One region of the Bacillus sp. WC2507 genome, then DNA from elsewhere that is predicted to be linked to it. Evidence: riboswitches for the same ligand, from Rfam matches in the RefSeq annotation. Region 1 holds a riboswitch; each other region holds the start of a gene.
What was found. A riboswitch is a leader RNA that binds a small molecule or an ion and turns the genes downstream of it on or off. The one in region 1 is predicted to bind magnesium.

Region 1 (8,451 bases):
CAAAATTTAAACCAGAATTTAATATTTGTCAACTGACTTTAAATTCCATTCATAAAAAAATCTTTTATAGAAAATGAAATTATATTTTACTACAAATTTAAAACTCCACTTAAAAAACATAGAATTCAAATAGATTTTATTTGAAGAAACGTTATAAAATATATGAAACTTATTGTTTATAATTAATTTTCACCTTTATAACAGAAAATGAATGATTAGTTATTCTTTACTTCAAAAGAACATTTTTCCAAAAATCTTCTTTTATGATTAAAATCTTCTTTACTGTTTATCAAATTTATATGATTAAACTACTTAATCAAACGATACACTACAAGTGGAATATATGTATTTATACGCAATGATTACATACATTTTCTCACATCATTTCTCAAAGCGCTATAAAGCAATAAAACATATAAAATTAGCAATACGGTTACTTGACAAGCAAAAAAAATATATTTATGCTTGCAACACGAAACAAATACATAAAATTTATATTGCTAAACCTGTTAGGTGAGGCTCCTATACAAACACAGGCTATTGCCCAAAAATGTCGAAAGACGCCAATGGGTAGAACAGGAATTGTCGGATTAAGGCTCTTCTTAAGATAGCTAAGTAATGAATTTTCATTACTTTACGTTGTATAGTGCCAAAGCTCTACTAGGGGGAGAAAAGCCTTATTTAGTCATGCCATTTTAAATCCCTCTAGTTACATACTAGGGGGATTTTTGCGTAAAAAAACAGGGAGTAAGCAATAGAATCATCCTAAACAAAAGTCATATTTAGTAATTGACGAGAACAAGATTCTATTCATTAGCAAATGTAATATTATGTTTTGTTTTAAATCAGGAGGATATTAAAATGAAAAAAATATTAAAACTCGATTATTTATTGCTCCTTCCTCTATTCATAACATGTACTTTAGGGATTATCATGATGTATAGTGCGAGCTCCATTGTCGCTGTCCAGCATTACGGTTATAACAGTAGACACTTTGTTGATTCTCAATTAACAAAGCTACTTTTAGGAACAATAGGATTAATAGTTTGTGCTATACTCCCATATGAAATATGGAAAAAACGAATAGTTTCAATCTGTATTATGGTTGGGGGAATTTTTTTATTAATTATGGTTTTATGGAAAGGAAAAATAGTAAATAATGCTCAATCATGGATCTTTGGAATACAGCCAGCTGAATTTCTTAAATTAGGAACAATACTTGTAACAGCTCGTTTTTTTGCATTACGACAAGAACAAGCTAAAAATAATTGGAGTGCTATCGGAAAACTTTTATTTTTTTTAGCTACAATTTTTTTTCTTATCTTTAAACAACCAAATTTAGGATCTGCACTTTTAATATTAGGTATAGGTTTTAGCATATTTCTTTGTTCAGGAATAAATATAAATCTACTAATCAAAAGAACTACCATCGGTTCTATTTTATGGTTACCTATTTTATATTATTTGATTCAATATAGTTTATCAGAAGTTCAAAAGACACGTATTACTACGATTTTCAATCCCTTTGTTGATGCACAAGGAAATGGATACCAGCTTGTAAATTCTTTTATTGCCATTGGCTCTGGAGGAATCACTGGTCGTGGGTTTGGAAATAGTATACAAAAAACAGGTTATCTGCCAGAACCACACACTGATTTTATAATGGCAATAGTTTCTGAAGAACTAGGATTTATTGGTGTATTTATTATCTTAACTGGAGTTTTGACTATAGTACTTCGCTCCTTAAAAATTGGACAATTATGTGTAGATCCATTCGGCAGTTTTATAGCAATTGGTATAGGATGTATGATCGGTATGCAATCAGTTGTAAATTTAGGTGGTATTACAGGACTATTTCCTCTTACAGGTACCCCATTTCCATTTGTAAGTTTTGGTGGAAGTTCTTTAATGGTCAATTTAATAGCAATAGGAATATTGCTTAATGTCTCAATTTTCAATAAAATAAGATATTCTCCTTTTTGATATATTTAATATATGAAGTAAGCGAACAATTTTAAGTTAATCTTCCCTTTTTATTTGGCTAAGTATTCTAAAGCATGAGGAGGCATATGCGGTTGTATTTCTTCATCAAATCAAATTAGCATTTCAGTTATTCCGTGAAAGGGTGCTTTAAAGAAATAATTAAAGCCTAATTTCTCACTTATACACCGAGAAATTAGGCTTTTTATATTTACATTTCCTTAACTATTTAAATCCGTATTTTTTCTGACGCTCCACTTTAAGTAAGTGCAACTGAAGTCTTACCATACACCCCATCACTATTAAATCAAGAAACACATTCTTCCCCACGGCATATAAAAAAATAAGATTTCTTTTTAGAGAGTTCTTTAAAATCTTAGCCTTATAACAATGGATTGCCCCCAGCATTTCGGAAAAATACGATAAGAAAATTCATTTTAGAAAAAAGCCGCATATTATCTCGCTAAAAGTATACGCTTTTTTAAAATTTCAAGAACTTGTCACTCCCACGGCTAAAGCCGCAAATCCTACACCTTACGGTGTAACGGATGGGATTCTTGAATGACTGATCGTTCGCAGTTCACTTCTGTTGTAAAGAATTTAATATGTTTTTATGAATATGCAATAATGTTTGAATTTCTGTTTCCTCTAGTTGTTCTAATGCTAATGACATTGCTTTATAGGAAGTAGAATTTTCAATAGATTTTTGTGATATTTCTTGCCCCTTCATTGTTACTTTCAATTTTATCTCCCTACGATCTTCAGATGAGGGATTTCGCTCGAGTAATCCTAGATCGACTAATACATCCACATTTACACTCACTGTACTCTTAGGAACTGAAAGCCGTTCAGAAATACTTTTAAGGGTGATATTAGGGATTCCATAAATTGTGTTTAAGATTCCCATTTGTTGTACTGTTAATCCTAAACTAGAGGCATTTCGATTTGTAAATTTTATAATTTCTTTATTTATTGCTACAAATGACTGTACAACTTCTGCCTCTATTTTAAGACTTTGATTTTTTTGTATCATTGTAGTAACTCCTCTATCTCTATATAGTTCATCATGGAACTGTTCATAAATGAACCATTTTATCATGGACTACTTTCAGAGAAAAGTCAATTAACCCAATTCAACATAAAGCTACTTAATTCTAAAAGGGATCTCATCACATGTCCATTAGGCTACCATTTAAAAATTTTTTATTAAATAATTTAGTAATAACTCCATAAACTAAACTTACTTGTATCTCATAGGAGTGTATTAGTTGTGAAAAAAAATTCGATATTCCTCATTTTTTTTATAATTTCTCTTTGTTCAAAACCAATATCCATATATGCTTTTACAGATAGTCGTAAGGAATATGAAAAAACAGGGAAGGTAATTTGGGAGGTAAATACAAAGGAGAAAATCGTTGCACTAACATTTGATGACGGTCCTCATCCTATTTTCACCCCTCAAATACTTGATATATTAGCTAAATACAATGCAAAAGCAACCTTTTTCGTAGCAGGTAATAAAGTTAAAAGGTTTCCCGCTATTTTAATAAGGGAGGTAAAAGAAGGACACGAAATTGCTAATCATACTTATAATCACATTTATAATAAAAACATTACTGCAACTAAATTAACATCAGAATTAAATCAAACGGATGAAGTTATCAAGAAAATTACTGGTTATAAACCAACTCTGTATCGTCCAGTTGGAGGGCTACATAATGATTTAATTATTAATACAGCCATACAAAACGGAAAACTTGTGATCTTATGGTCGTGGCATCAGGATCCCCAAGATTGGAGGAGTCCAGCAGCTAGCAAAATTTCAAAGTATATCATAAAAGGTGTACAGCCTGGAAATATCATTCTACTTCATGATTGGAATGGTAGCGAATTTTCTGAGACATCTCAGACAGTTGAAGCATTAGAAAGCATCCTGATCCACCTTAAAAACAATGGTTATACATGTGTCACCGTATCTGAAATGCTATATCGTTCCATAAAAATAATTCCCTCTCTTTTTGATCCTATTTATCCGTGAATCTGGGTTTATTTACTTTCTCCTTTTTAAAATCTATTGTACTATAGTCATCTTTGTTACATTTAGAGAGATTATACACGTTTTCATAATGATTAGATCAAACTGTAAATTTATTAGTTTTAAACGAACATTTAAAATATTTTATAGCATAAAATAGACAATATGTAGTAGACATCATTAAAATCTACTACGTGAATAAAAAAGAAGGAGAAAATAAATGACTCTAAATATAAATAGAGTATTCCCACGTAATTGGTATGCTGTGAGTTATTCAAAAGATATAAAAAAGATGCCAGTAAAAAAAAGAGTTGCTGGCAAAGATTTTGTATTATATCGGGATGAAAAAGGAGAAGTTCAGGCTTTATCACCTTACTGCCCCCATCGTGGCGCTGACTTGTCACTAGGACAAGTAGTAAATGGCAAACTAGTCTGTCCCTACCATGGTTGGGAGTTCAATAGTTGTGGTACTTGTGTAAGAATTCCATCCCAACCCAATAAACCTATCCCGAAATTTGCTCATACCTTCTCATACCCTGTAAAAGAAAAGATTGGATTGATTTGGATATACCCTGATAGTGAGGAAGCTCCACCTGAATGGCAAACTTTTCATGTAATGGAGAACACTCCTTTTAAACTCTCTTCCTTCCACGCCACATGGAATGCACACCTTACTCGATCAATCGAATCTGTGCTGGATATTGCTCACCTTGCTTATGTACATAAAAAAACGATTGGTAGAAAAACAAAAGCTGAATCAACCAATTATAAGCTTGAGGGCACACTGGATCAGTTTATATTCTCAAATGGTGATGCTTACCTTGAATACAAATTCCCACATCAATGGATGCTTCACAGTGGAAAGCAGGAGAATGAGTCATTTATTCAGTACATTACGTTTACACCAATTGATGAAGAAGAGACATTAATTATGGGATATACCGGAAGGACATTTTTAAAGCACTTCCCTTTTCTAGATCAAATCTTAGCTAAATTTAGTTTAAAAGTACTAAAAGAGGATCAAATTATTGTAGAAAATCAACATCCTAGGCCTATACCAGAAGCTTTAAAAATGGAAGCCCATGTTCATGCAGATATGGCTCAAGTTCAATTTAGAAAACGTTGGTTTCAGTTTTTACAAAATGAGTCTTGTTTTTCACTTGATTAAAGTTACGTAACCCAGTAGTGAATATAGGTGTAGCGAAGTTTATAGATATGGATACTGCCCCATACCTATCAATCTATTGTATTGGTGTCACCCCACAACGATAAAAATACACTTAGTTTCCAGAAAATTAACCTAATTCTTATATAGCATGTACTGATTATTAAAGAAAAAATGCAATCGGGTCTATCGCTACATCAATAAAGATAATTCAAAATACCTTTCATTAATAACTAATGAAAGGTATTTTGAGTTAATCATTATAGCTCATCTTCTTCAAATTTTTCACTTTTATACTTGCTATATCCATATGTACATAAGCCAAAACAAACTCCACCTATACTATTTATAGTACGATAGTTGATTAATAATTACATCTAGAGGAACATCCCTGATTATAACAGTGAGCTTTGGCTAGCTATTCAAGTCACCTTATTTTACTCTCTTCGGTAAAGCTGAGCCTGAATGTTCAATTACTGGATGAACATGAACATTAATTTCAGCATTACTAAAATAATTTTCACCTTGATCCCAATTCTTACTTATTTTCTTCCATTCTTTATAATTATTCCGCTTATATACTTCTCCTAACGCTAATACATCAACCTTATATTTTTTTTGAACAAGCTTTATTGATTTTTGAATCTTTTGCTCCATCTCTTTTGAAATATCCTTCGTTAAGCGTTTTTCATTCATAAATTTTTTATGATCACTAAAATGCAACTCCGCCAAAGTACCTTCGAGAAATAGATGAATATCAAACTTCGGTTTTTTAGTATTTTCAGTAAATACCTTTATTTTTCGGTGTAGCTTATGAATTTCATATGTAATAAGCTGATTCTTTTTACGTATGGTAAAATAACCTCCTAATTTTTCACCAATTACAAAGTTCATTCCCACTGTCTGTTCTCCGTTTAACATTCCAACACACTTGTTATCCTTCCCACGAAACAACGCAGCCCCATTCATTTCTATCCCTTGTTTTGTTGGCCTTAAGACAGGCAGTACAAAACTTCGTTTTGAAATTATCTTTTCTTGCACGTCACCAATTCTTGCTGCCTCAACCATTTGAGCATTTTTCGGAAGGTGTTCAGCTAGCATATCAATATACTGTGCCGGTAAATTTTCTGGTTTTGCACTTTGCTTCAAGATAGCTTCTGCATTTTTTTCAGAAACAAATAGACGGATGTTTCTTCTCATTTCATGATCACGAATATACACATCTAGCGCATTTTGTAAAACATTAGGATTCGCGAGTAATTTTTCAGAAAAAATGATTACTTGTATATGCGGAAAAAATAATTCACGACTAATTTTTTTAGTGATAGTTCGTATTTGTTCAAATACACTATCTGCTTTTGCACTCACATTAATATAATTATTTCCTGCCCCTTTTCCACCTTGCTGCGTTAACTTACTGGGAAGTACCATCTGATATGTCCCTTTCATAATTGGATTTGATTTCTTTTCCTTAACAATATCGTAAGCCGCGCCTACTACAAATCCTCTTTCTTCTATCTCTGCTAACTCAGAGCAACCGCTGATAGCCCCAACTATAAGCGCAATTGTTATAATTTTAAGAAGACATTTCATTTCCACCATTCCTTTATTTTAGCTTATATACAATCAAAACTAGTAAAGGCGTTAACACAACAAAGTTCATATCAATGCAATCAAAATAATCCCACCGTCTGAAAATAAAACTTGTATTGCATTATCTCGAGACATAGACAATGCACCTATATCAATATTAGTTGAAGATGCCACAAAACCAAGTCGCCAATGTCTAAGTTTTTCATCTTTATGCTCAAATGATTTCAATTATTTTTGCTTCTCTAGATTTATTATAAAATCTTTCATTCACAATTAATCTGATTCATCTGTCAATATCGTTTTTGATAGACGAATAAATTTTTCTTTTCAATCTTAAAAAATGCAGGAGTAATAGGAGTTGTATAAGGAACACCAACGCTTTTAAATTTATTATTTGAGTCGTAAGTGTAATAAGATTTAAAATGATTCCATACAGTCTAAAACTAATCGAAATAACTAAAACAATAATACTAAGAGCGAATCTACAATCCCTATATTCACCGCCACTTCTCTAATTACAAGTCCAACTGTTTGTCCCATCGATTTCAGAGGTCTAATTCCAACTTTAACAATTCCACTCACTTAACATTCCTTTTAATAGGTTGTAGTTAGGTTCTGTTAGTAGAATGAAATATATACTAGAAAAGAGCTATCCCTCTTTAAGGATAGCTCTAACAGATGAATTATTTAACTCGTTTGGCTAGTCGAACACAGACATAAATACTAATCGATTAAATAACGGCGTTTATGAGATATGTTTGAAATTAACAAAAACATAATATAACCAATAAGTCTTTCGCTCCAAATTTACTTCTTCATTGAAAAAAACAACATTTTCAGCTAGATTTAGTAAGGTATTTTAGGATGAAAAATTATAAATCCATTGTGCAATTAATTGTAATTCATCAAATACAGAAATAGACATACAAATCCACTTTATTTTTTTAAGAAAGGCTTAACTTATTTATTTGTTAACCAACGTTAGAAATATTATTTGTATGTATTTAAAAACTCAAGAGCTTTGTTAAAAGCTTCTTGACCTGCAGGTGTATTCATTTTAAATTGAAATTCATGCGCTAAATCTCCAGAAATATTTTTATCAAAAAAGAGTTTTTCTACAGGTACCCCCTTACTTTCTAATGCCGAAGCCATTGCTTTGCCTTGTTCTTCAAATGATGCTTTATTTCCATCTGTAATAAACGTTGGTGGATAATCTTTTGTTATATGTTTAAAGATTGAAGCAATTTCTATTTCAGGTAAGCTTTCAAAATCCTTTTTCCAAAAATAAGCCCAGCCAGTGGTACGCATAAAGTCTTGCACTTCTTTAGTTGTTTCCATTTTAGCTAATGCAGGCATATCATACGGACCACAAAATAGTAATATACCTTTAATTGTTGAAGGTTCAACAATAGGATCAATTTTAGTTAAATTTGCATACCTAGGAGAGGTTTGAATATTAACGAATTGTCCAGATATTTGTGCTCCAGCAGAATCTCCTGCAAAATATACGCGATCTAATTTCAAATGATATTTTTTCGTATTTTCTTTTATATATTCGTAAGCTTCACCAAGTTGAAGTACTGGTGTAGGATACTTCCTTTTAGGAGCCAGAGCATAATTTATATTGATTACTGTATACCCCTTAGCCGCTAATTCTACTGCATAACCAGTAATGTCG
Region 2 (8,451 bases), on a different contig from region 1:
GTGTGCCCTTATAATAATTGATTGTTGTGAATTCCATTTGAACTTCATATGAAAATTCTGTTTATTTTCTGACAACTTTGTGAACACACAAAAAGAGATTCTCCTAAAACCATTTTGAAATTGCTTCATTTAATTATACAAATTACCATTTCCATCATCTTATATCGATTTATCTTTTCGAAATATTTAAAGTTTCATTACACATATTCCCACTTACTAAGAAACTGTTTTCCAAAACAAAAAGAAGGTGTCACCAAGTCAAAGTTCGACTTATGCAACATCCCTCTTACAAAACTATTTATAGCATATTGATTAATATTTCAGGTCTTCCCCAATTCATTTCTTCACAAACGAATCTAAGTTTTTCTTCATCCATTGTGTGCAATCCTTCTTCTAGTGAGCATGAAATTGGAACTTCACAGTGAATTTGTGCCAATTGTAATGAAATATCTAAGTTCTCTAAATCACTTTCAATCTTTGTACGCTGCGCTTTCGTTAATGATGATACATTTTCTAGTACAGCTGATACTGTTCCATGCTCTTGAATAAGCTTATACGCTGTCTTTTCACCAATACCTTTTACCCCTGGATAGTTATCACTCGTATCTCCCATGAACGCTTTCGCATGCACGATTTGCCACGGCTCTACGCCTTTTTCTTCCATAATTTTTTCTGGTGTGTAATATTCGTAATTTCCAATTCCTTTGCGCAAGAGCATAACTGTAACGTTCTTATCAACAAGCTGAAGTAAATCCGTGTCACCTGTTAAAATATAAACTTCCGCTTCATTGCAGTATTGTTTTGCAAGCGTACCGATACAATCATCCGCTTCATACCCTTTCATACCGATAACTGGAATGGACAATTTCGCAGTCATTTCTTGTACTAAATCAAATTGCGGAATTAATTCTTCAGGCGGCGCTGCACGATTCGCTTTATAATTTGAGAACGATTCTGTTCTAAATGTCGTACTTCCCATATCCCAGCATGTTACGATGTGTGTTGGTTCAATTGCTTGCATAGCTGTTAATAAATGTTTCATATAACCATGAATCCCGTTTGTAGGGGTACCATCTTGTCGTTTCATAAATTGTCCGTAGACACTTGTTGCGTAAAAAGCACGAAATAATAGTGCCATACCATCAACTAATAATACTTTTTTCATAATTCCTCTCCTACCCAAAAAATAATAACCCCACGTCATCACGTAAGGTTATATAAATAGATTACCATTCTACGTTTTTTCAACTTTGTCTATTATACATTGTTTTTGTATATTTAGCATCATTTACACATTAGGACGTTCTACTACAACAAGTATGAAGAATTCCTGAATACGTATTTTTCCCAGTCGAAACAACTACAGCCTTTGCATTTCCGCCAACAATATACGTCCCTTTGAAACATACATTTTCAAGTTCAAGTGGATTATAGTCTTTCATTCGTTTTAAAGGAATAAATCGTTTACGCTCAAGGTGATAGCAACTTTCAAATTTCTCAATACTTACATCTTTTCCTGTTAGCACAGATTCATTTACTAATAAATCATTCGCGTAAATGATACGTACATCTGCTGGTACTGTATCGCCTTCTGAAAGAAAAATCATATCACCAGGAACAAGTTCTTGTACTGGTAAATCCATCATTTTTAATTCACCGTTTAAACCTGTTACACTTGAACACGCTACTCGAGACACAGTAATTTTCTCACATTGTAATCTATCACGCACATGTTGTTTTGAAAAACCTGGGATCATTCCACTTAGCTTCATCATTACTTCTGCAATACGCGCTCTTTTTGAAGTTAATTCATTTCGGCCGTATACTTGAATGCGTTTTTGTGCCTCTTTCATAGATAATCCGTCTCTTGTTGTTTTAAAATACGCAAATACAGATTTTACATCTCTCGTTGCGATTTCAATTAATAAATCTTTATTTTTTTGAAGCATTGTTTGTTCTTTCATTGATTTTTTACTTAATTTATATGACGTGTTACCCACAGTTTTGTTTGCATATAACATATTATCGTCTCCTCCTGTACAACATAGGAAGAAACGCTTTGTTTCTCAATTTTTCCACTTTACCGCGAAAGTGTCTAGCGCTTAAACGTGCATATAAACGCTACATTACGATAAATATAGAGGGAGGAACAAGTCGTTTCCTGCCTACATCATATATTTTTGATTTGAAGTATATGGGTAACGGAACCGAGTCAGAATTTGACATGCTCCTCACCTCCTCGTTTAATTTTATAGTTTATACTATGAAACTACTCATAGCTTGGTAACAAAAAGACCCTTACTCCGAAAAGAGTAAAGGTCATGACATACACAAATAAACGATTCCTAATACAATTAGAAATCTACGGACCTCTCCCTCGCCGAGTTTTAGCACTGTATAGCATAGGTACATTACCAGCTACGTTAAGAAAAACCTTAATTCGATCATTCCTGTTGACCCATTGGCGTCTCTCGACATTTTTGGGCAGTAGCATTTCTCTATACAGGAGCCTCACCTAACAGAGACTTATTTTTATTATATAGAAAATGTTACTCTTATTTAAAATAGATGTCAACAGTAGCCTACAATTTTTTCGAAAGGTATGGCAAACTAACGTAAAGTTTTTAATAAGTTATACAACCTGCAATTACAATCCCAATGGAAAGCGATAAAAACATAAGGAAAAGACCGACTGCTTGATTATCTTCTTCGAGACTTTTATTTATATTAAAGCGTGGTGTAAGCCACTCAGCTAGATAAAAGACGATAATTTGAGCCAAAATCCCAACTGCTCCCCACGAAACCATATCAAGAAGTGAAATGGAATTAGCTGCTGTCGAATATAAAACAATAGCTAATCCAAGTAATCGTCCTCCAAGCACATAGCTTACCGCCTTATTTCCTTGGGCCATTAACTTAAATTCTTTTACTTTCGTTGTCACTTCCATCAGGAAAAGACCAATACATAAAAGTCCCAATGTTACTGCTAAATATAATAAAAAATTAATCATATACTTTCCTCCTTTTTTATACCTACCGGTAAATAGTACGATTCATTCCCCGTAATTTTTCCCCCGCGCGAATACCGATACTACTCGCTTTTCCAGCAATTAAAAACGAACCAAACACATACGACAGTTTCTCCATCCCTTTCTCTGTTTCCAAAGATATGACTGGAAGTTCTGTATACTTTTGAAATATCGGTAGTGACGCTTTATACGTTTGGTGTGCATTTTGAAGCATAATATTTTCGTCCTTATCGCGAACGGTAATTGTATCTCCTTCTCTCCCAAATGAAGGTTTTTGAACGAAAAAATCTTTTCCTAAAAATAAATCTGGTTCTAGATATGTAGGTAACATATATTCTTTAATCCACTGTTGTTCCTCATTTGTATAAAAGGCCTCTTCTTCTGCTAACCCCCAAATAAGACACTGGATTGATTTTGGCTGAAGTAAAAATGCTGACAATGGATTTATTATAAAAAGTTTTCCGGCTTTTACAAGTTGCAACAGTTCCACACCTACCAAGTCTCCTGTTTCAGGATCTTGATCCTCAATTAAATCTTCTATCGGATATGTTTGGCGATATAAAACATCAATCTGTACTCCATTCCTATCCACTAAAGCATCTTTTGTAATTCTAAGTTCTGACATTGGCACTACTTTATTTTCAACATGACATAGCTGACTCAAATACATGGTCGTATTCCAATCCTCAATATGTTCATGATGTGCTGTAAAAACAACATTTGGGTTGTCTATTCCCTTGGTCGCTTCCATTATGGCTTTTGTAATACCAGAAGATAGTAATCGCTCTTGATCCGAGTTTGGATCATCATAGCCTAGTTTCTCGCAAACTTTTCCATTCATTTGAAAACATTCCATAATAAAAGTTGGTGTATCACTATTAAACTCGAGCATTTTAATTTGGTTATCACCTGTTAAAACGAAATCAAACCGCGAAATAACAGATTCAGGATATAACCCTTTCATTCTAATGAACTATAAGCTCGCAGGAGGAAACCCAAGTTCAAGAAGCTGTTCGTTACTTAAATTACGCAAAAGTCTAGCAGTCTTGAAAAATATTTTCCCCATTCGTTCAGTTGCTAATTGTAATTGTTTCATAGTCTGATTTGTTATAGAGAAAATATGAAACAAACTATACTCAGATTCATATAGATCCGACCAAAAATTCGGATATTTCGAATAAAACTCTTTTCGATCCCTTATGTACTGCGACATATTTTAGCCCCCAAATCCTCCCTTTGAACCGCTTCCAATTCCACCTTTAAATTCCGCAGACGATTGATACGATTTAAACGCCGATGAATTTTTAAAAGTGGATTTATTTTGATAGTAACTCCCACCATAAAAGTAATGCCCACGATAACCTGAACTACTATCATCACACTGCCATACCCCAAGTTCATCATCCCAATCCCAATCTGAACAACTATTATCATTCGGTTTTGGGGGAAGATCTTGTGCGCAGCCAAATAAGGTGCCGGTCATTAAAGACGTTACGACACCGCCTACTAGCCATTTCGTTTTTGTCACCTTCGCACTCCCCTTTTTAAATTCTATTCCTATTATATAAGATGGCATGATAAAGTAGAAGAAAAAGGAAGAAGAGGGATAAAATGCGCTTAGAATATCGACTTAATGATGAAACAAAAGGGTATCCTGCTTTATGGAACTACGCAAATATTTCTAATTCTGAAATCATCGCACGCATGACTTGTGAATATTTTATAAAAGATAAAAATACATATGTTGTTACCGCAACTTCAGTAGATCCAGACGGAACAGCAGTTATATATATTCAACAAGAAACTTTTTCTAACGATCCTTCAGATCCTACTTACTTCCACATCGGTTTTGAAATTAGAGAGCTAAAGGATACGAGTTCAAACTTGATTGAAAGTAAAGATGTATGGAACTATGAAGAAATTTTACCATCTCTTCATTCCGATATCATATTTATTCAGCGCGACGGCATGTATATGGAGTTCACTTTAGATTCAAGAGAGATTGATGAAGACAGAAAGTGCTATATTTATTATGGAAACTTCACAGGTGAATCAAGATAACATGGATAAATGTATACAACAAAAAAACCTTACGTATAAAACCTAAGGTTTTTATTTAGCCCCACATATGCCGTTCTCTCTAGATGTCCATAAACCTGCTCTCACAGGTGGATGCTCTCACAAATGTTTGTAACTTCCTTCTTAAAAAGATGGCATGTTAGCTACATTTAAATATTGAACTTCCATATTAAACTTATTGGTTTAAGACATGCATAAGCTACGTACACCGTAGGAATTTTATATAATGTTAGTTGAAATAAGACCCCCGCACGTGCCGCTCCTCGTAAATGTCCAAAAACCCGCTACTCGCAGGTGGATGCCCTCACAGTTACCTTACATCTTCCTCCACAAGGAAGGCTTGATGATGGTCGCTAAATATTGAGCTTCCGTATAACTAACATCGGTTTTAGACATAAATAAGTTACGTACACCGCAGGATGTATTATTTACTTGTCGTTATATTATCACATTGTTTCCAATGTGTAAAATACAAAGTTTTTCGAGCAATTTCTTGCTTGTGACCTTATTTTAATACAAATTATTTTTGCATGCAAGTGATTAATCTTCTTCTTTTGCAATTTGATTTTCTGGATAAGAAATCCAATCACTCCAGCTACCTGCATACAATTTAACATTTTGGAATCCAGCTAATTTCAATGCAAGAATGTTTGGACATGCTGTAACGCCAGAACCACAATATACAATTGTTTCCTTATCTTTCGAAAGATTTTGGAATCGTTCTTGTTGCCCAGCTTCATTCTTAAATTGTCCTGATTGGACAATTCCATCCTTCCAAAAATAGTTTACTGCTGTCGGAATATGCCCTGCTTTTGGATCAACTAGTTCCTCTACACCAGCATAACGTTTTGGCTCTCTAGAATCAATTAACGTCACATCTGCACCTGCATGAATATTCTCTCTGACCGTTTCCATCGTTACAAGCATACGATCTTGTATATTGGCTTTGAATGTTTTTCGTATAACAACAGGCATTTCCGTTGTTACCGGTAGTCCATTCTCTTTCCAAGCTGGAAATCCGCCATCTAATATATATACTTTCTCATGTCCTACATAGTTTAATAACCACCAGAGACGAGAAGCATTTGCACCCGCTTGACTGTCATATGCAATTACTGTCGTATGTTCATCAATACCAGCTTGCGAAAGCTTGTCTGCAAACTCCTCAATATTCGGCAATGGATGGCGACCACCATGTTCTGTTACAGGACTTGATAAATCTACATTCAAATCAAAATATAACGCATGGAGAATATGTTCTTCCTCATACTTTTCTCTACCCCAATTAGGATTCGCTAAATCAAAACGACAATCGATTATACGGACGTTCTCATCTTCTATATGCTCACGTAACCATTCGACTGTAACTATCATCTTTAACGACCTTCTTTCTCTTGCAAACGACTTACATACTCCATAACCATTTCTTCTGTAACATATTTACGCTGTAGTGTAACACCATTTTTTGCAAGAGCATTAATTTGCTTTGTTACAACATTAATGACATCAACCGAAAATTCTTTCCCATTTGACGCAAGAGATACGGCTGCTTCAATAGCTGCTTCACGCTGCGCATCTAATTGTAAACATGCTTTTACACTTTCATTTTGTTTACGAGAATGTGCTGTAATTGCTTTATGTACTTCCATCTTCTCTTCCCCCTAAATAAGTTATACGTTCTGAGTCAATTCCATTGCAAGCCGAATCATATCACGGCATACAATCCCATTTTCAATAATCTCTTCTTCATAATGCTTCGAAAAGTAATCAAAATCAATAGAAAAAATACGAAATCCACATTTTTGGTATAAAGCAAGTTGTGAAACACTAGAATTGCCTGTACCAACTTCAAGTTTTGACATACCATATCCTTTAGCAGTTTCTATGGCATGACTTACTAGCTTCTTCCCAATCCCTTTTCCTTGCAAATGCTCTACAACCGCAATATTCATAATTTCCATCGTCTTCGGCCTTGTTTCCAAAAGAACATATGCACCGATAACACTCTCCTCTTGCTTAGCTACATATGTTAACCCTCTTTGTACATATGCATCAATTTGCTGCTCACTTGGATCAGCAAGCAGCAATAAAGATTTCGGTATAGCTTCTTTCGAAATAGGTTCTATTACAACAGACATAAAAAATTCCCCCTTCTCTATTGTTCTAAACCCTCCTTGTCTACCATAAATAATAAAAAGGAGGGATTCACCATGGACAACAATGAGAAAAAGTGCAACGTCATCTCTATTGATGGAAAGAAGAAAAAAAGCGACACGTATTCCTATCCAAAATTAGTAGTAGAAAACAAAACATATGAATTTTCTTCATTCGTCTTATGCGGTGAAACACCAGACGGCAGACGACTTGTTCTTACTCATATGATTTCTACTGATGAATTTGCAGGGTTTGTAAAATCTTTAGATACAGTACTGCAAAAGAAAATCGAACGAATCTTTTTCTCATAATGATTATATAACATAAATTTCTCTTTCAATCTCTACTAACTGCTTTTGCAATTGTTCTTTACTTTGTTCATATAGTGATACATCGATTGTTTCAGCCAATGCAAATAATATACTTTCATAATAGTTCATCACATCTTGCTGCATCACTTTTTGGAATAAGTTCCATTTCATATCCCACTCTTGCTTATAATGATGAACAAATAAATCTTTTTCATCAGCTACATAATTTGATACAAGCGGTTCTAATACCGCTTTAGCATCTTCTTGCATGAAAGCTTTATCATTTTTTTCAAAAAAGCTTTTTTCATTTTTAAAATGTGCTAGTGCTTTTTTAAAATCTTTTACTTCAACTGACGGGAACGGTTCTTTATGTGTAATATCTTTATATTCATAATCCACTGTTCCACTCATAGAAATTGATTTATTCTCTGCTTTACAGTTCAATACAATTTCATTCTTTGCACGCTTCATCGCTTCATCTATCCATTTTTCAAGACGTAATGATGTCGCACGCATTTCTTGTAATAAATCATGCTGAATAAATGCTACTAATTCCATAAAGCATTGTTGCAACTGCACTTTCACATTTCCATCCGTTCGAAGTGACGCTGGATTAATAAATTCAGTAAACACATCGTTATAGCGTAGGAATAGACGCTGGTGCACGTAATAAAGCAATTCTTTCACTTCATTTTGCATTGCCTGCTCTTCGGCAAGCACACTATATGATGAAATAATATGAAGTAGCTGATCACGCTCTGCTTCATATTTTTTTGTTTGCTTCTCTTTCTCTTCATTCCCCTGCTTTGCACCATTTATCATATTTACTAAAAGCTGACCTGCTCCTTGTAATGCACCATATAAAGCATGCACAGATA
Region 3 (8,451 bases), on a different contig from region 1:
GTTATACGACAGAAGCGCTTAGAAAAGCTATTCAAGTAGCTTTTGGGGAATTTCAATTACACCGTATAGAAGCACCGATTATGCCACGAAATTTAGCATCTATACAAGTAGTGACGAAGATAGGCTTTCAATATGAGGGTGTGTCTAGAAAGATGTTAATGGTCAATGGAGTGTGGGAAGATCATATGCGCTGGGTATTGTTAAATGAGTAATAGAAAGCAGATGGTTATCTAGACATATAAACCGTCTGTTTTTTGTCTTGTATTTCGAAACTTTTGTGAAATTCTGTTATAATTAATAGTGTTACATACATAATGGTAGTGCAGGAGGCGCAGTCTTATGATTAATCAAGAACGTTTAGTAAATGAATTCATGGAATTAGTACAAGTAGATTCTGAAACTAAATTTGAAGCAGAGATTTGCAAAGTATTAACAAAGAAATTTAAAGATTTAGGTGTAGAAGTATTTGAAGATGACACAATGTCTGTTACTGGGCATGGTGCAGGTAACTTAATTTGTACATTACCAGCAACAAAAGATGGTGTTGATACAATTTACTTTACTTCTCATATGGATACAGTAGTTCCTGGTAATGGAATTAAGCCTTCTATTAAAGATGGATATATCGTATCAGATGGTACTACGATTTTAGGTGCGGATGATAAAGCAGGGTTAGCATCAATGTTTGAAGCAATCCGTGTTTTAAAAGAAAAAAATATCCCTCATGGTACAATTGAATTTATTATTACAGTTGGAGAAGAATCTGGTCTTGTTGGTGCAAAAGCATTAGATCGTGAGCGCATTACAGCGAAATACGGTTACGCATTAGATAGCAATGGAAAAGTTGGTGAAATCGTTGTTGCAGCTCCAACACAAGCGAAGGTGAATGCGATTATTCGCGGGAAAACAGCTCACGCTGGTGTAGCACCAGAAAAAGGTGTATCTGCAATTACTATCGCAGCGAAAGCAATTGCGAAGATGCCACTTGGTCGTATTGATTCTGAAACAACTGCAAATATTGGACGTTTTGAAGGTGGTACACAAACGAATATCGTTTGCGATCATGTACAAATCTTTGCAGAAGCGCGTTCTTTAATTAATGAAAAAATGGAAGTACAAGTTGCTAAAATGAAAGAAGTATTTGAAACAACTGCAAAAGAAATGGGCGGTCAAGCAGACGTTGAAGTAAACGTTATGTATCCAGGATTTAAATTTGCTGATGGCGATCACGTTGTAGAAGTTGCAAAACGTGCAGCTGAAACAATTGGTCGTACACCTTCTCTTCACCAAAGTGGTGGCGGAAGTGATGCAAACGTAATTGCAGGACACGGTATTCCAACAGTTAACTTAGCAGTTGGTTATGAAGAAATTCATACAACAAATGAAAAGATACCTGTTGAAGAATTAGCGAAAACAGCAGAATTAGTTGTAGCAATTATTGAAGAAGTAGCGAAGTAATATAATAGAAAAAGCGTGTAAATCACAATTGATTTACACGCTTTTTATTTTGATTCGATTGCTTTTCCCTTTATGTATTTTATGTAAATTATATAAAATACATAAAGGGAAAAGAACAAGTTATTTATTATAAATATTGTCCGAAATTTGATATAATGAAGGAACAAATGTTCTTTGGAGGGAGTGAGTACTATGCGAGAAATGTATCCGAAAAATGGTCGTGTTATTTTGCATGTAGATATGAATTGTTTTTTCGCATCTGTTGAAATTGCTCACGACCCATCATTACAAGGGAAGCCGTTAGCAGTTGCTGGGAATGAAAAAGAAAGAAAAGGAATTATCATAACATGTAGTTATGAGGCAAGAGGCTATGGAATACGTACAACGATGCCTCTTTGGGAAGCAAAAAGGTTATGCCCGCAATTAGTTGTAATGCGTCCTAATTTTACATTATATCGTGAAGCTTCCTTTCAAATGTTTCAAATTCTTTCCCGTTTTACGGAAAAAATACAACCAGTCTCTATAGATGAGGGGTATTTAGATATTACAGATTGCTACGCACTCGGTTCGCCTCTTGAAATAGCAAAGATGATTCAGCAGGCGTTATTAACAGAGTTACAACTTCCATGTAGCATCGGAATTGCTCCAAATCTTTTCCTAGCAAAAACAGCTTCTGATATGAAAAAGCCTCTCGGTATTACGGTGCTTCGAAAACGAGATATTCCAGAAATGATTTGGCCACTTCCGGTTGGAGCGATGCATGGAATTGGAGAAAAAACAGCAGAAAAATTAAATGATATTCATATACAAACCATTGAGCAGTTAGCAAAAGGAAACGAACATATCATTCGCGCTAAAATTGGAAAGCATGGTGTTGATTTACAACAACGGGCAAAAGGTATGGATGATAGGGAAGTTGATCCGAGTCAAATGGGACAACATAAAAGCGTTGGTAACTCGATGACTTTTTCAAAGGATATGGATGAAGAGAAAGAATTGCTTGATATGTTAGAACGCTTATCAAAATCAGTGAGTAAAAGATTACAAAAGCGAACTCTTGTCAGCTATAATATTCAAATTATGATTAAATATCATGATAGGCGGACAGTAACGCGGAGTAAGCAATTGAAAAATGCTATTTGGGAAGAACGAGATATTTTTCAGGCAGCATCTCGTTTATGGAAGCAACATTGGGACGGTGATTCCGTTCGTTTACTAGGTGTTACAGCTACTGAAATAGAGTGGAAGACAGAATCAGTGAAACAATTAGATTTGTTTTCATTTGAAGAAGATGCGAAAGAAGAGCCGCTACTTGCTGTCATTGATCAGATTAACGATAAGTATGGAATACCACTTTTACAACGTGGTAGTCAATTATTGCGTAAGCAGGAAAAGTCTTTTCAGCAAAAATTAGAAAATAAGTTTATGTAGAAGGTGTCATGAAGCTATAAATATCATGACACCTTTTATTTTTAAATTGCTTCTAAATCTAATGAAGTTTTCCACCCTGCTGCAGTAACGCCAGCTTCTAATAGCATTCTACTCACTATTTTTTCAATTAAGACTGCTGCATTTGTACTGCAATGTAATGTAGCTTGTATACACACTTTTTGCTTAGAATCTACGTCTTCACTATACAATTCTTTTAAACCGATGCCTTCAGAACTTACCATATGCATAAGTAAAAAACGAATATGGGCTTCATGTTCTTCTGAACAAGTAAGAGAAAGGAAGTAGTTCGTTTGTTCAGGTGATTCTTCTTTTGATTTCTGATTCATAAAGAGAGCGATTGGGCGAAGTAGTATATTTGCTAGTAAAACGCCAGTTGCACCTAATATAGCTGCAACGAGGAAACCAGCGCCTGTAAGAGTACCGACAGCAGCTGCGCACCATAGAGTAGCCGCAGTATTAAGCCCTCTAATACTAAAACCATCGCGGATAATAACACCGCCGCCTAAAAAACCAATCCCACTAACGACTTGAGCGGCAATACGTGAGGGGCTAGCATCATGATCCAGCATGACGGATAATAAAACAAATATACAGGCACCAAGTGATACGAGAGCATTTGTCCGCAAGCCAGCCATCCTGTGTCTCCATTGCCGTTCCATTCCGATGCAAGCACCTACAATAATTGCGATAAATAATCTTAATACAATGTCATACCATACCATCATGGTCACCTCCATACATATAAGTCCATGTTATGTTTTTGAGAATGAGTGGGGAGTACCCGCTCATTCTCATTTTTATCCCGCTATTTGCAGGCTGGTTAAAGTTTCACTTTATAACCAGCTATGAAACTTTTTAATATAAACTTTTTTTAGGAACTGTGTTAAGAAAGCATAGCCTAATAGTATTCCTACTAACCAAGGGAAATAGCTAAGTGGTAATGCTTGTAATCCAACGGCTGCTCCGAGTGGTGAGAATGGAATATAAATTCCAATTGCCATAATACAAGCGGTTAATAAAAGAACCGGTGCTGATGCAGTACTTTGAATAAATGGAATCTTCTGTGTTCTTATCATGTGAACAATTAAAGTTTGTGTTAGTAATCCAACAACAAACCAACCAGATTGGAATAATGATTGTTCGCTAGCTGTATTTGCGCCGAAGACGTTCCACATGACTACATATGTGATGATATCAAATATGGAACTGATTGGACCGATGCAAATAATGAAGTTCCGTAAGTTGGCAGTATCCCATTTTCTTGGTTTTTCTAAAAACTCTTTATCCATTTTGTCCCATGGAATAGATAGTTGTGAAATATCATAAAGCAAGTTTTGAATTAAAAGGTGAATGGCAAGCATCGGCAAGAAGGGGATGAAAGCACTTGCTACTAACACACTAAATACATTTCCAAAGTTAGAACTTGCTGTCATTTTAATATATTTTAAAATATTACCAAATATAGTGCGTCCTTCTAGAATACCTGCTTCTAATATCGTTAAACTTTTTTCAAGTAGAATAATATCGGAAGACTCTTTTGCAATATCAGTTGCAGTATCAACAGATATGCCAACGTCAGCTTCACGTAACGCTACAGCATCGTTAATACCATCTCCCATATAGCCTACAGTGTGACCATTCCCTTGTAATACTCGTATAATGCGTGATTTTTGCATTGGATTTAGTTTAGCAAATACAGTTGTTTCTTCGGCTAATTTTGCTAATGCTTTATCAGGTAAAGCATCGATTTCGTAACCAAGGACAGGCTCACCGATGTTTAATCCAACTTCTTTGCAAACTTTTCTTGTCACGATTTCGTTATCGCCAGTTAAAATTTTCACTTGTACACCATGTTTCTGTAATGCTTGAATGGCAGTAGCTGCAGATGGTTTTGGTGGATCTAAAAAGCCAATATATCCAGCGAGAATCATATCATTCTCATCTTTTATCACGTACTCTTTATCATGTAATGGTCTATCTTTTTTATAAGCTACAGCAATAACACGCATACCTTCACTATTCAACGTCTCACTTAGTTGTTTTACATTTGAGCGCATATCATCGGTAAGAAAAACAACTTTGCTATCAACTTCAGTGTAGTTACAAATAGATAAAATTTCTTCTACGGCACCTTTACAAACCATTGTATGTTCCCCTGAGCTATCTTTCACGATGACAGACATACGCCGGCGAGCAAAATCAAATGGAATTTCATCTAGTTTTTGAAAAATGGATGGATCAAGCTTCTGGTTTTCTTCTGTATGTTTCATAACAGCTTTATCTATTAAATTTTTCAATCCTGTTTGATAGAAGCTATTTAAATAGGCATAGTGTAATACACGATCACATGTATTACCGTTAGGATCTAAGTGCCGAACAAGTACAACTTCATCTTCTGTTAAAGTTCCCGTTTTATCGGTACAAAGAATGTTCATAGCACCTAAGTTTTGAATAGAATTCAGTTGTTTTACTATTACTTTCTGTTTAGACATGTTAACAGCACCTTTAGCTAAATTAGCAGTTACAATCATTGGTAACATTTCAGGTGTAAGACCAACAGCAATAGCGATAGCGAAGAAGAAAGCCTCTTGCCAATCACCTTTTGTGAATCCGTTAATGAGAAGAACGATAGGTGCCATAATAAGCATGAATGTAATTAAGAGCCAGCTTACTTTGTTTACACCTTTATCAAAGCTTGTTTCTACGCGCTTGCCAATTACCTTATTTGCTAAAGAGCCGAAATACGTATCGGTACTTGTGGAGATGACAACAGCTTTTGCGCTACCACTTACAATATTTGTACCCATAAAACAAAGGTTTTCCATATCGAGTGGATTGTAATTTTTTTTCATGTTTTTCGGTAAAATATGTTTATTCTCTGTATGGTAGCAGTTTTCGTACTTTTCCACAGGAAGTGCTTCCCCAGTTAAAGAAGACTGATTCACAAATAAATCTTTAGCTGATAAAATACGCACATCAGCCGGAACGATATCACCGGCCGAAAGTGAAATAATATCGCCAGGTACAAGTTCTTCAATTGGAATTTCCGTTGGATCATTTTGCTTTAAATTCATTACGTTTTTTGTTTCGTGTACAAATCCATCTATTCTAAAGACGCTTGCCGTTGTTCGAACCATAGCTTTTAACTGATCCGCAGCTTTTTGAGAACGAAACTCTTGTAAAAAGCGGATCGTTGCACTTAGCATTACCATTACAGATACGACAATGGTTCCTTGTATATCATCTGTGAAAAAAGAGAGTGCGCCGAGAGCTAATAAAACAAAAATAAATGGATTTTTAAATGCCAGTAGAAATTGAATGTACCACGGCGATGTTTTATTATGAGCTATTTCATTTGGGCCATATAAAGAAAATCTATGAGACGCTTCTATTTTAGAGAGGCCATTTTGTGTTGTTTCTAAAAGTCGTAACGCATTGTTTACATCTTGTATTGCGACTTCCACCAGTAATCCGTTATTTGTTTTCATATGATTTTGATCGTATGAATGCTTTGTTTCTTGTTTTTGTAAATTTAACATTGGTAGTTCCTCCTTTTTCATGAAGGAGGAAACAATCTGTTACTCAACTATTTAAAATTAGGAGGAACAGCTTCTTTCCTACCTACATGATGAAATATTAACGTAAAACATATTATGGGTATCTGGGCCGAATCATCAATTGCCAACTGTTCCTCACCTCCGTACAATTTAGTAGTTTCTGAATATGCTATGTTTGTTTCATAGTAAGGTGCATATATACGTAAAAAGACCTTTACTCAAAACGAGTAAAGGTCTGAATTCGCAGTTAAAAGAGTCCACAACAAAGACTGTTAGTAAACATAGATAAAAACAGTTTTTGTGTATGACAAAATACATGCACCTCTCCCTCGTTGAGTTTTAGCACTGTATAGCATAGGTACTGAAACCAGCTACGTTAAGAAAGGCCTTCATTCCGACCTTTCCTGTTGACCCATTGGCGTCTCTCGACATTTTTGGGCAGCAGCGTTTCTCTATACAGGAGCCTCACCTAACAGAGACCATATTCAATTACATGTTGAATGTTAGCACTGTAATTTTGTAGTGTCAATACATTTTTTTGAAAACTCAAATAGATTTATGCTGGCTATATAGTAGGAAATAAGAGGAGTTTTTTGAAATAAGGTGGAGAAATAAATAAAAAGCACTGATTACAGTGCTTTTTATTACAGATTATGAGATTGTAGTATTTTCAAAAATAACAATTTCTGAACTATTTGTTGTTGAAACGCGTTGTGCGTAATATGTTAAAGCTGAAGAAATATATGTTGGTAACGAATCATTTGTATGTGTTGTTGTATATTCATGGATTAATTCTTTCAAAGTCGTCCATTCTAATTGTGCTGGGTGATCAGACACGAAAGAACTTACCCAGCGATCAAATGAAGATGAAAAATCAGTTTGTAAACGAAATGCTTCTTTCATAATAAAACGCTCCCTTAAAATGTAGTATAATCATTTTAACATAAAATACGAACGATTACTAAGTTTTTTAAGTATAATGTTCGTGTTATATAGTTGTCTAGATGATTGGTTATGTAAATTCGATTTGCCATTTGAAATAACATTCCGTAAGATGAAAGGTAGATTATATAAAGAGCTGGAGGAAAGAAAGTGGAATTTGTATTTTTAGGAACTGGTGCAGGTGTTCCTTCGAAAGGAAGGAATGTTTCGGCAATTGCTTTGCAATTGTTAGAAGAACGAGGGCAGACTTGGTTATTTGATTGTGGCGAGGCGACGCAACATCAAATATTACATACATCTGTACGCCCACGCCGCATTGAAAAAATATTTATTACGCATTTACATGGTGATCATATTTTTGGGTTGCCTGGTTTATTAGGAAGCCGTTCGTTTCAAGGAGGGACTACACCTTTAACAGTGTATGGACCAAAAGGAATTAAACAATTTATTGAAGTGGCATTGTCAGTAAGTACGACACATGTAAAATACCCACTTGAAATTGTTGAGATAACAGAAGAAGGTACTGTGTTTGAGGATAATGAATTTCGTGTGGAAACGAAAAGATTATCACATGGTATTGAATGTTTTGGGTATCGTATTATAGAGAAAGATATACAAGGTGCTCTTTTAGTCGATAAATTACTGGAGATGGGTGTGAAACCCGGTCCACTTTTTAAACGTTTAAAAGATGGAGAAGTAGTTGAATTAGAAAATGGCACGATACTAAATGGAAAAGATTTTATCGGTCCACCTCAAAAAGGAAGAATTATTACCATTTTAGGTGATACAAGATATTGTGAAGCGAGTAGAGAGCTAGCACAAGACGCTGACGTACTTGTTCATGAAGCAACTTTTGCGGCAGAAGATGAACAACAAGCGTATGATTATTTTCATTCCACATCTAAGCAAGCTGCGAGTATTGCACTTCAGGCAAATGCAAAACGATTAATATTGACTCATATTAGTTCTCGTTATCAAGGGGATACATATAAGGAATTATGGAAAGAGGCAAGAGAGCTATTTTCTAATACAGAAATAGCTA

Region 2: it holds a riboswitch for magnesium, as region 1 does, so the genes downstream of both, ACUN28_RS21475 (P-type ATPase) here and ACUN28_RS29165 (FtsW/RodA/SpoVE family cell cycle protein) in region 1, are expected to answer to the same signal.
Region 3: it holds a riboswitch for magnesium, as region 1 does, so the genes downstream of both, mgtA (magnesium-translocating P-type ATPase) here and ACUN28_RS29165 (FtsW/RodA/SpoVE family cell cycle protein) in region 1, are expected to answer to the same signal.

What each region holds. Positions count from the first base shown of each region.
Region 1 covers NZ_JBQXPN010000003.1:255,735-264,185, reverse strand. The annotation lists M-box (ykoK) riboswitch at 499-675, shown strand; gene ACUN28_RS29165 (FtsW/RodA/SpoVE family cell cycle protein) at 862-1,983, shown strand; gene ACUN28_RS29160 (MarR family winged helix-turn-helix transcriptional regulator) at 2,561-3,013, opposite strand; gene ACUN28_RS29155 (polysaccharide deacetylase family protein) at 3,251-4,018, shown strand; gene ACUN28_RS29150 (aromatic ring-hydroxylating oxygenase subunit alpha) at 4,236-5,183, shown strand; gene ACUN28_RS29145 (Ger(x)C family spore germination protein) at 5,613-6,773, opposite strand; gene ACUN28_RS29140 (hypothetical protein) at 6,840-7,001, opposite strand; gene ACUN28_RS29135 (hypothetical protein) at 7,230-7,355, opposite strand; gene ACUN28_RS29130 (alpha/beta hydrolase) at 7,764-8,451, opposite strand, start outside.
Region 2 covers NZ_JBQXPN010000001.1:4,084,339-4,092,789, forward strand. The annotation lists gene ACUN28_RS21470 (5'-3' exonuclease) at 299-1,165, opposite strand; gene ACUN28_RS21475 (P-type ATPase) at 1,296-2,021, opposite strand; M-box (ykoK) riboswitch at 2,365-2,530, opposite strand; gene ACUN28_RS21480 (DUF350 domain-containing protein) at 2,625-3,011, opposite strand; partial or broken gene ACUN28_RS21485 (glutathionylspermidine synthase family protein) at 3,008-4,242, opposite strand; gene ACUN28_RS21490 (hypothetical protein) at 4,246-4,557, opposite strand; gene ACUN28_RS21495 (hypothetical protein) at 4,641-5,090, shown strand; RNA gene ssrS (6S RNA) at 5,145-5,328, opposite strand; RNA gene ssrS (6S RNA) at 5,350-5,532, opposite strand; gene ACUN28_RS21510 (sulfurtransferase) at 5,649-6,482, opposite strand; gene ACUN28_RS21515 (YpbS family protein) at 6,485-6,757, opposite strand; gene ACUN28_RS21520 (GNAT family N-acetyltransferase) at 6,779-7,246, opposite strand; gene ACUN28_RS21525 (DUF3931 domain-containing protein) at 7,319-7,573, shown strand; gene ACUN28_RS21530 (dynamin family protein) at 7,577-8,451, opposite strand, start outside.
Region 3 covers NZ_JBQXPN010000001.1:1,556,809-1,565,259, forward strand. The annotation lists gene ACUN28_RS08395 (GNAT family N-acetyltransferase) at 1-212, shown strand, start outside; gene ACUN28_RS08400 (tripeptidase T) at 340-1,458, shown strand; gene ACUN28_RS08405 (DNA polymerase IV) at 1,651-2,889, shown strand; gene ACUN28_RS08410 (MgtC/SapB family protein) at 2,931-3,632, opposite strand; gene mgtA (magnesium-translocating P-type ATPase) at 3,744-6,449, opposite strand; M-box (ykoK) riboswitch at 6,784-6,951, opposite strand; gene ACUN28_RS08420 (DUF3932 family protein) at 7,119-7,370, opposite strand; gene rnz (ribonuclease Z) at 7,560-8,451, shown strand, end outside.